2 linked regions of the Chondromyces crocatus genome follow. The protein of the gene in region 2 binds, or shares a complex with, the protein of the main gene of each other region. Links are inferred from orthologs where the notes say so. Each region holds a gene or a part of one and is shown on either strand. Other genes may lie near its edges.

Region 1 (4,351 bases), 8.0 Mb from region 2 along the record:
CCCAGCTCGGCAGCGAACGACTCGATGAGGGTGGCGGTCTCTTCGAGGACGGCGTCGTAGCCGCGCTCGCGGTGGGTGGGGATGCGGCGGCGGGCGACGACGTCGGGTACGGCGGTGCTCGCGCTGGAGGTGCTGCTCGCGGAGGCACTCGGGCCGGCGGGGTGGGGTCCGGAGGCGTGCAGCCGCGCATCGAGCTTCAGCGCTGCGATCTCGATCTTGGTGCCGCCGAGGTCGACGCCGATGGTGATCCCCCCCGTCATGCTCATCTCCCTTCGAGCGGTTTCAGGAACCGGACCATGATGCGCTTGGTCCCCCAGCCGGAGAAGGTGACGCTCGCGATGGGGTCGGGGCCGGGGTCGATGCTGTTCACGGTACCCAGGCCGAAGCGGTCGTGCTGGACGCGGGAGCCGCGGCGCAAGGAGATGGCCTCGCCGTCGCTCTCGACATCGGGCTCGCGTTCCACGAAGCGTTCGCCAGGGGCGGCGGTGGCTGACGGGGTCGGTGGGCGCACGGGGAGGTTACGGAGGGCGGCCGGGGGGCTGGCGCTGCCGGCGGAGCCCATGGCGCCTTGCTGGGGGTGACGCCAGGCGAGGCGGGGTCCGTCGTCGAAGCGTGCGCCTGCGGAGCGGTCGCGATCGCCACGGCCACCGCCGAAGCGGCCTGCACCTTGCGACATGCCGAAGCCGCCCGAGCCTTCGGGACGGCGGGCCATGAGCTGGCTCGCGGGGGTGAGCACGCCGCGGACCGCGGAAGCGGGCATGTCCTTGAGGAAGCGGCTCGGGGCGTTGTAGCGGGTCTGGCCGAAGATGGCGCGGCGGGAGGCGTGGGTGATCCAGAGCTTCTCGCGGGCGCGGGTGACGGCCACGTAGGCGAGGCGGCGCTCTTCTTCGACGTCGTCGTTGCGTGAGGGCTCCATGCTGCGGAAGGGGAAGAGATCTTCTTCCATGCCGGTGAGGAAGACGGCATGGAACTCCAGGCCCTTGGCGGCGTGGATGGTCATCATCGCGACCTTGGGGACGTCTTCCAGGGTGTCGGCGTCGGAGGTCAGGCTGACGCGCTCCAGGTAGCCGGTGAGGAGGGCGGGCTCGCCGGCGGCCTTCATCTCTTCCTCGTAGTCGAGGATGGACTGGAGCAGCTCGTGGAGGTTCTGGAGGCGCGCGTCGGCTTCGGCGTTGTCCTCTTCCTTGAGGAGCCGGGCGTAGCCGGTGCGCTCGAGGATCTCTTCGGCGAGCTGGCTCGGGGAGGCCTCGCGGGCCATCTCGCGCAGCTTTTCCATCATGTCGCGGAAGGCGAGGAGGTTCTTCCGGATCTGCGGGGTGACGCTGGGCTTGTTCCCGGTGTGGGCGTCCTGGATGGCGCCTTCGGCGAGGGGCTGGATGGCGTCGTAGAGGGAGACCTGGAGGTTGTCGGCGACCTGGATCAGCCGGTCGATGGTGGTCGCGCCGATCTTGCGGGGCGGGACGTTGATGATGCGGTGGAGGTCGACGTCCGTCCTCGGGTTGACCACGACGCGCAGGTACGAGAGCAGGTTCTTGATCTCGGCGCGTTCGAAGAAGCGGGTGCCGCCGATGATCTGGTAGGGGATGCGCTCGGAGCGGAGCACCTCTTCGAGGACGCGCGACTGGGCGTGGACACGGTAGAAGACGGCGATCTCGCGCGGAGAGACGCCCTGCTCGGTGAGCTCGCGGATGCGCGCGGCGACCCACGCCGCCTCGTCGTGCTCGCTGTCGGCGGCGACCACCTGGACTGGATCGCCAGGGCGGTTCGAGGTCCACAGCTCCTTGGGCTCGCGGTCCTTGGCGTGGCGGATGACACCGAGGGCGGCCTGGACGACGTTGCCGACCGAGCGGTAGTTCTGCTCCAGCTTGATGACGTTCGCCGTGGGGAAGTCACGGCGGAAGCCGCGGATGACGCGGACGTCGGCCCCGCGCCAGCGGTAGATGCTCTGGTCGTCGTCGCCGACCACGCACAGGTTGTCGTGCTTCTGGCAGAGGGCGCGGACGAGGCGGTACTGGACGTGGTTCACGTCCTGGAACTCGTCGACCAGCACGTAACGGAAGCGGCTCCGGAGGTCCTCGCCGGCGAGGCTCTCCGGGTCCTCGACGAGGCGGAGCACGGCGAGGAGGAGGTCGTCGAAGTCGACGGCGCTGGCCGTCTTGAGGTGACGCTCGTAGGCGCGGTAGCAGCGCGTCACCGCATCGTCGAAGTAGCTGTCGGAGTCGATGTCGTCGGGGCTGCGCCCCTCTTGCTTGTAGGCGTGGATGCGCGAGAGGACCTGGCGCGGCGGGTAGCGGCGGTCGTCGAGATCGAGCTCCTTGAGGACGCGGGCCACGACGGCGCGCTGGTCCGCGTCATCGTAGATGACGAAGCCACGATCCAGCCCCGCGGCCTCGTGGTGCTTCCGGAGCAAGCGGACGCAGACGGAATGGAACGTGCCCACCCAGAGGTCCCGGACGATCTCGGGGCCCACCAGGCGTTCGAGGCGGAGCTTCATCTCGCCGGCGGCCTTGTTGGTGAAGGTCACCGCAAGGATACGGTACGGCGGTACGTGATGGCCGGCGAGCAGGTTGGCGATGCGGTAGACGATGACCCGTGTCTTGCCGCTGCCCGCGCCCGCGAAGATGAGGAGCGGCCCGTCGACGTGTGTGACCGCGTCCGCCTGGGGGCCGTTCAGCTCTTCGTTCATCACCACGCGAGGATCCTGCGTGGTGTCTCCGTGCTCGTACTGCTCCGCCACGGGCTGTCGCTAGCACGGCCTGCGCTGCGAGGGGAGCGGGCTTGACGCGCCGTCGTCACCCGCACACATCCGAGGGAGACAATGCGCATTGCTCTGACCCACAACCTGAAGATCACTGGCTCTCCCGAGGAGGCAGAGTTCGATAGTCCGGAGACGATCAACGCGATCTCCGCGGCGCTCGAGCGGGCCGGGCACGAGGTGGAGCGCATCGAGGTGAGCGGGCCGGCGTCGCGTGTCATCGCGCGGCTCGAGGCGCTCCAGCCGGACCTGATCTTCAACACCGCCGAGGGGCACAAGGGCAAGACGCGCGAGGCGTTCTATCCGTCGCTGTTCGACGAGATGGGCATCCCGTACACCGGCTCCGACGCCTACGCGCACGCGATCGCGCTGGACAAAGCGCTGACGAAGCGGGTGCTGGCGTCGTACGCGGTGCCCACGCCGCGCGCCCGGCTGATCCGGCGCGCGAGCCTGGAGAGCGGCGCGCTCGACGATGTCGTGTTCCCGGTGATCGTGAAGCCGAACTTCGAGGGGTCGTCGAAGGGGATCTCCAGCGCCTGGAGCGTGTGCGAGGACGCGCACGAGCTGGCCGAGGTCATCGATCGGCTGCTGCCCCGCTTCGAGGCGGGGTTGCTCATCGAGCGCTACCTGCGCGGGTTCGACGTGGGCTGCTCCTTCGTGGATGGACTGGGAGAGGACGGCATTCTCGATCCGGTCGAGTACTGCATCGACCCTGCGGTGGCCGGTCCTTACAACGTCTACGACTACTACCTCAAGAACGCGCGCACCGAGCATGTCGCCTTCCGGATGGCGCAGCTTCCTTCCACGGTCGCGCAGAGAATTCGTGCGCTCACCGGCCGCATCGTGCGCGCCCTGGACCTGAAGGACCACGTCCGCTGCGAATTCCGGATCACGCCCTCGTCCCTGGGAGACCGGGATCACGAGGTGCATTTCTTGGAGGTGGACGGGCTGCCCTCGCTGGAGCCGGGGCAGCCGGTGTTCGTCTCCTCGTCGCAGAAGGGGGTCGACTTCGACGGGGTGATTCTGGCCGTGGTGCGCAGCGCTTGCCGGCGCCGTGGGCTCATGCACCTGCTGGACGGGGCGCCGCGCAAGTCCCCTCGCGGGGCGCTGCGGGTGGGCTTCGCCTACAACATGCGCCGGGCCGAGGCCGCGGAGACGGACGCGGAGGCCGAGTTCGACTCGCCGAAGACCATCCAGGCGATCGCCGAGGCCATCGAGAGCTACGGCCACACGGTGGTCCCTCTGGAGGCGACGCCAGACCTGCCCCGACGCATCGCAGACGCCTCGCCCGACGTGGTCTTCAACATCGCCGAGGGCATCCGGGGGCGCGGCCGTGAGGCCCAGGTGCCGGCGCTCTGCGAGCTGCTCGGCGTTCCCTACAGCGGCTCGGACGCGACGACGCTCTCGCTCTGCCTGGACAAGGGCCTCACCAAGCAGATCTTGCGGTCCGCCGGTATCGACACGGCGGAGTGGCAGGTGCTCTCGACCGGCCGCGAGAAGATGAAGGCGTTCCGTTACCCCGTCATCGTGAAGCCGAATGCCGAGGGGACGTCGAAGGGCATCACCTCGTCGTCGGTGGTGCACGACGAGGCCTCG
Region 2 (5,556 bases):
TCACGGCGAAGACGCGAGCCCACCTCGTGTCCGCCATTCCATCCTGCGAGGGCGGCAACCGCGTCTTCCTGTTCGACCTGCACACGGACGGCATCGCGTATTATTTCGACGATAGCCACGTGACACGGCACGTTTATGGTGCGCCGCTCATCTGCGAGGCCGTGAAGGCGCTGATGGGCGACCGCCCGTACGTGCTCGCTGCCACCGATGCAGGACGCGCCAAGTGGGTGCAGAGCCTCGCGCGGGACCTGGGGGTCGAGCCTGCGTTCGTCTACAAGGAACGCCGGGAGGGCGGCCTGGGGGTCACGGGCGTGAACGCCGACGTGGCGGGACGCGAGGTGGTCATCTACGACGACATGATCCGCACCGGGGGTTCACTGGTGCAGGCCGCGCGGGCCTATCGCGCTGCTGGCGCGACGAAGGTGCACGCCGTGACGAGCCACCTGGTGCTGCCGGGGGAGTCCCTGGAGAAGATCAGGGCAAGCGGAGAGATCACGACATTGATCGGCACCGACTCCCACCCTGGCAGCCAGAAGCTCGCGTCCACACCGGGTGCCCTGTGCTCCGTCGCGCCCTTGCTGGCCCGTGCCCTGGAGCCTGCCTGAGAAATACCGAGCGCGTCTACGGGCAGGCGACCCGCCAGGCATCGAGATCGATACGCTTGATGATCGTGCTCAACCCGAGCGGCTGCGTCACCGCGCACACGGTCGCGGTCTCGCTCTCGTCGACATATTCGGCGTGGAGCACCGCTTTGCCCGCTGCAATGAAGTTTCCCTCGTAAGCATCGCATTCACTGTACGCAAAGCACTCCTCATTGAGGGCCCAGTCGAAATACGGCTCGAGCGCGTCGAGCTGGTCCACGTCATTCTTGAGCCCCACCGAGAGGCCACGGGCGTGGGCCTCCTCGGCAATGAAGCGGTTGTAGTCGAGCTGGTCCGTCGCCGTGAGTCCAAGACCATTGTCGTTCGTATAGCCGTCGACGTTGTCGGGCTCGACGGCATCACATCCGCGCTGGACAGCGAGATCGAGCCGAGCGCGCATGATCTGGCGGACCTCCGCGCTCCGGACATCCACCCAGAGTTCGTCCTGGAATGGGGGATCGAGTGGGCTCCCCTTCACGGAATCGGGAAAGTCGCTGGAGTCCGGACGGTAGCTCTCGTAGCTGCCCGCGCTGAAGTAACAGAGGATGCTGCGACCCGCGGCGCGGAGGGTCGCGAACTCCGCGTCCGTGGTGGTGACCAGGTCGACGTCATAGACAGGGACGTCGATCGACGTATCGAGGGGTAGGCCCGAGAGTTGCCACTGCCACGCGATCCCCGTGGCGAGCTGAAGCACGCCATCGCCGCCAGCGCCACCGCCGCCACCAGCGCCGCCCCCGCCCGTCGCGTCGTTGCCCCCTGCGCCATCGCCACCACCACCAGCGGCCCCGGCACCTCCCCCACCCGCACCGTCCGTGCTCCGACCGCCATCGTCATCCCCGCACGCAATGGGGGCGCTTGCAGCCATCAGAGCAGCGACGACGAGCGGAAAACGGCTCCGGAGCGTGGATTGCATGAGGCTCATCTTATGCACGCCAACCCACCGCAGAAGAAGCGCCACCTCACGAAAGGGGCGCGCCCTCGGTGGCCGACAGCGCAGATAATGCTATTGACAATGGGTGCCATTTCGTGCCTTGGCGCCGGATGTCGAGGGATACGCTGTCCAGACCGTAAGGTGCGCACTGTACGCAGTGCTCCTTCTGGTCACAGTCGGTTGTGCGAGGACGGTTCCCCCACGTTACGCCGAGGTGCTCTCCAGATCACCGGTTGAGCCACCAGGGAACGTCGAGGACAAGCTGGTGCCGCCGGTGGGCGCCTGCCGCAGCCGGGCGTGGGAATACCTCGCCAATCGCGGTGAGCTGCTTCCGGAGCTCTCGCCGTCGCTACGCGACGAGACGGCGGCGGTGCTGCGGGGTCTCCACCCCGTCGCGCGGCGTGTGCTCGATCGGGTCCATGGCGTCTGGTACGCGGAGAACCTGAGCGACGCCGCCGCCGTGTTTCTGACGTGTTCGGTCGACGAAGAGACTGCCACGGGAGGCTTCATCCTCCTCGACGCTGCGCAGTTTCCCTTCGATAGACCCTTGAAAGACGTCGAGGTCCCCGCGCTCTACTGGCGCGCCCTCGCGCTGGATCCTGGGGCCATCGTTGGTGACGACGATCCTCTCCGCCGCCCACGCGGCTCGGATCGCATCAGCGCGCTGCATCACGCGGCCCGCTACCTGCTCCTCCACGAGCTGGGCCACGCGCTGTCTCTGCTGGCTGGCGAGTTCATCCTCGATGGGGAGCGGCGCATGCAGATCCGGGGCGAGACCGGGTTCACAGGGTTCTCGTGGCGGCTGATGACCACCGACGCGACCACGCTGCCTGGCACGCGTGATGGCGCGACGGTGCGGGCCGTCGTGCCTCGCTACGGGCTGGATCCCATGACCTGGGGGACCTTGCTGGACACGATCGGCGCCGACCCCGACCCGCTGGTACCGGGGTATGCGCTGACACGGCCCAGACGCACGCCGGCGACGCTGGCACGCGACGTCTGTGCAGGTGGGCTCGCGCTGGTCGGAGCAGGCTTCGTGACCCCCACCGCGGCGCGCTATCCCACGGAGGACTTCGCCGAGATGTTCGCGCACGCGATCCTCGCCGACGAGGGCAAGCTCCTGCCCGAAGATCGCATCCTCGTGGATCTGCCCGGCTGCGGGCGCCGACGGCTCCCGTCCCCCTACCACGCGGCCTCGGTCGCACCCAAGCGAGCCTATCTGGAGCACGCGCTGGGCCTCGATGGTGGAAGGTGGCGGTCCGCGCGCCGTTGAGGGCGCTGCGCGTTTGACGCGAGGCGCGAGCACGGCGACCCTGGGCCCCATGAGGCTCTCTGGCTCCCTGCTCGTCCTGGCCCTGCTCGCCCTCACAGGTCTCTCGGCCTGCGTACGCCAGGCCGCGCCAGCGCAACGCCCCTCCGGCTGTAGCTGCAGCGCTCGGCCAGCGCGCTAGCAGCTCAGCCTCCAGCGCACGCTCTAGCGGCTCTTGCTCTTGGCCCGCCCCCGGCTGGGCGCCGTACCTGCCGGGCCCGCCGTGCTGCGACGACGACCCGACCCGCTCGATGCTGGCCGTCGCTCCTTGGTGGGCTTCGCGACGCTCGCCTCGACGACGTCCTCGACGCCTTGCTGTGCCTTGAGGTTCCGGAGCTGATCGCGCAAGCGCGCGGCCTTCTCGAACTCCAGGTTCTCGGCGGCCGTGAACATCTCCTGCCGCAGCGCCTCGATCTGGTCCGCAATGTCGAGCTTGTCGCGCGCAGCCTGCGGCGAAGCGGTGCGGGCCGGCCCCTTGGACACGGCGTAGTAGTCGCGCCCGCCGGAGGTGGGTGACAGGTCCAGGATGGCCTTCTTCACCGTGGCCGGGGTGATGTTGTGCTCGATGTTGTACGCCTCCTGGATGGCTCGGCGGCGGTCGGTCTCCCCGATCGCGTGCTTCATCGCGTCCGTGATGCGGTCGGCATACATCAACACATGGCCGCGCACGTTACGGGCAGCGCGGCCGATGGTCTGGATCAGCGAACGCGGGCTGCGCAGGAACCCCTCCTTGTCCGCGTCGAGGATGGCCACCAGCGAGACCTCGGGGAGATCGAGACCTTCACGCAAGAGGTTGATGCCCACCAGCACGTCGAACTCACCCCGGCGTAGATCGCGCAGGATCTCCACCCGCTCCAGGGTGTCGATGTCGGAATGGAGGTACCGCACCCGCACGCCCAGCTCGGTGTAGTACTCGGTCAGATCCTCGGCCATGCGCTTGGTCAAGGTGGTGACCAGCACACGTTCGCCAGCGCTCACCGTCTCGCGGACGCGCGCGAGCAGCTCGTCCACCTGACCCGCCACCGGGCGCACCGTGATCTGCGGATCGGTGAGCCCCGTGGGCCGGATGATCTGCTCGACGACGGTTCCCCCGACGCGCGTCAGCTCGTACTCGCCCGGCGTGGCGCTGACGAAGAGCACCTGGTTGTAGTGCTCCTCGAACTCCTCGAACTTGAGGGGGCGATTGTCCAGCGCGCTCGGCATGCGGAAGCCATGCTCGACGAGCGTCTCCTTGCGCGCCCGATCACCACGGTACATCGCCGCCACCTGGGGGATGGTCTGGTGGGACTCGTCGACGATGAGCAGGAAGTCCTTGGGGAAGTAGTCGATCAGGGTCGGCGGAGGCTCGCCGGGGTTCCGGCCCGAAAGGTGCCGGGAGTAGTTCTCGATGCCGTTGCAGAAGCCCATCTGCTCGAGCATCTCCAGGTCGTACATCGTCCTCTGCTCGATGCGCTGCTTCTCCAGGAACCGGCCCGCTTTGTCATAAAACTCGATCCGGGTCTGGAGCTCTTCGCGGATGGAGGCGATGGAGCGGCGGAGCTGCTGCTGCTCGGTGACGTAGTGGGACCCTGGATAGACCGCGTAGCGGTCGAGCTGACCGACGACCTTCCCGCGGACCGGGTCGACCTCCTTGATGGCCTCGATCTCGTCACCGAAGAACTCGACGCGGATGGCGAGCGACTCCTCGTAGGCCGGGAAGATCTCCACCACGTCACCGCGCACCCGGAACGTGCCGCGGTGAAAGTCGACGTCATTGCGCAAGTACTGGATGTCGACCAGCCGCCGCAGGAGCTCGTCTCGCCGGAACTCCTCGCCCTTCTCCAGCTTGATGAGGAGCCCGTGGTAGCTCTCCGCCGAGCCGATGCCGTAGATGCAGCTCACCGAAGCGACGATGATCACGTCCGGCCGCGAGAGGAGCGCGTGCGTGGCCGCGTGGCGCATCCGGTCGATCGCGTCGTTGATGATCGCGTCCTTCTCGATGTACGTGTCGCTGGCCGGGACGTAGGCCTCGGGCTGGTAGTAGTCGTAGTAGCTGACGAAATACTGAACCGCGTTGTTCGGGAAGAGCTCACGCATCTCCCCGTAGAGCTGCGCCGCCAGCGTCTTGTTCGGCGCCAGGATGAGGGTCGGCTTCTGGAGGTGCTCGATGACCTTGGCAGCCGTGAACGTCTTTCCGCTGCCGGTGACGCCGAGCAGCACCTGGGACTGTTCGCCTCGATCGAACGCTGAACTGATCTCTTGAAGGGCGCGCGGCTGATCACCGCAGGGCTTGAATTCCGAGACCAGCTCGAAGGAAGTGGGCATGAAGGGCGGGACCATATCGGGCGCCTGACCGCCCTGCAACCCCGCAGAATTCCGTCCTAAAGGCAGATTCATTGCATTGCTGTGCGGGTCTCCGTGTTCCAGCCTGCGCTCTCTGGACCCGCTCGCGCGGCCTCACGACTGCGGTGGATGTGCCGCGCAGCAGCTCACCGTGCTAGGTGCCGGGAGCCCAACATGGACAACCTCCCTCTCCTGCCCGACCATCCGTACGCCGCGTTCCTCGATCAGGTCGACAAACCCGCGCGCTACACGGGTGGCGAGGTCGGCTCGATCGTCAAGGACTGGTCGAGCGTCGAGGCGCGTGTGTGCCTGGCCTTCCCGGATGTCTACGACATCGGGATGAGCCATCTCGG

The links. Proteins that work in one complex are often made in the same cells at the same time.
Region 1: the proteins of uvrB (region 2) and CMC5_RS09680 are in contact, whole or in part, in a crystal structure (PDB 7EGT), measured with the Thermus thermophilus proteins. The link is inferred for Chondromyces crocatus from one-to-one orthologs. Residues at the interface, in WP_096411307.1 of Thermus thermophilus: Glu23, Leu25, Arg26, Asp27, Gly28, Glu29, Arg30, Phe31, Arg55, Glu326, Asp327, Phe328, Glu379, Ser382, Gln383, His398, Gly400, Arg401; in WP_096412145.1 of Thermus thermophilus: His654, Arg656, Phe657, Gln666, Asp668, Glu669, Lys680, Arg681, Leu682, Ser683, Lys685, Tyr686, Ala687.

The regions. Positions count from the first base shown.
Region 1 is NZ_CP012159.1:2,605,671-2,610,021, forward strand. Bases 1-3,043 are described here. They hold CMC5_RS09680 (ATP-dependent helicase), read right to left. Parts: upstream 2,738-3,043; coding sequence 263-2,737; downstream 1-262. Other genes in these bases: CMC5_RS09675 (ROK family protein), read right to left, coding at 1-260; CMC5_RS09685 (D-alanine--D-alanine ligase family protein), read left to right, coding at 2,819-3,043. In the rest of the region: more of CMC5_RS09685, read left to right, coding at 3,044-4,351. UniProt on the Escherichia coli protein: A helicase with DNA-dependent ATPase activity. Unwinds DNA duplexes with 3'-5' polarity. Translocates on single-stranded DNA with 3'-5' polarity. Initiates unwinding more efficiently from a nicked substrate than double-stranded DNA.
Region 2 is NZ_CP012159.1:10,579,353-10,584,908, forward strand. What follows is about bases 2,617-5,556. They hold uvrB (excinuclease ABC subunit UvrB), read right to left. Parts: upstream 5,186-5,556; coding sequence 3,047-5,185; downstream 2,617-3,046. Other genes in these bases: CMC5_RS38385 (hypothetical protein), read left to right, coding at 2,617-2,845; CMC5_RS38395 (TIGR03960 family B12-binding radical SAM protein), read left to right, coding at 5,378-5,556. Outside these bases: prs (ribose-phosphate diphosphokinase), read left to right, coding at 1-605; CMC5_RS38380 (endo alpha-1,4 polygalactosaminidase), read right to left, coding at 622-1,554; more of CMC5_RS38385, read left to right, coding at 1,787-2,616. UniProt on the Escherichia coli protein: The UvrABC repair system catalyzes the recognition and processing of DNA lesions. A damage recognition complex composed of 2 UvrA and 2 UvrB subunits scans DNA for abnormalities.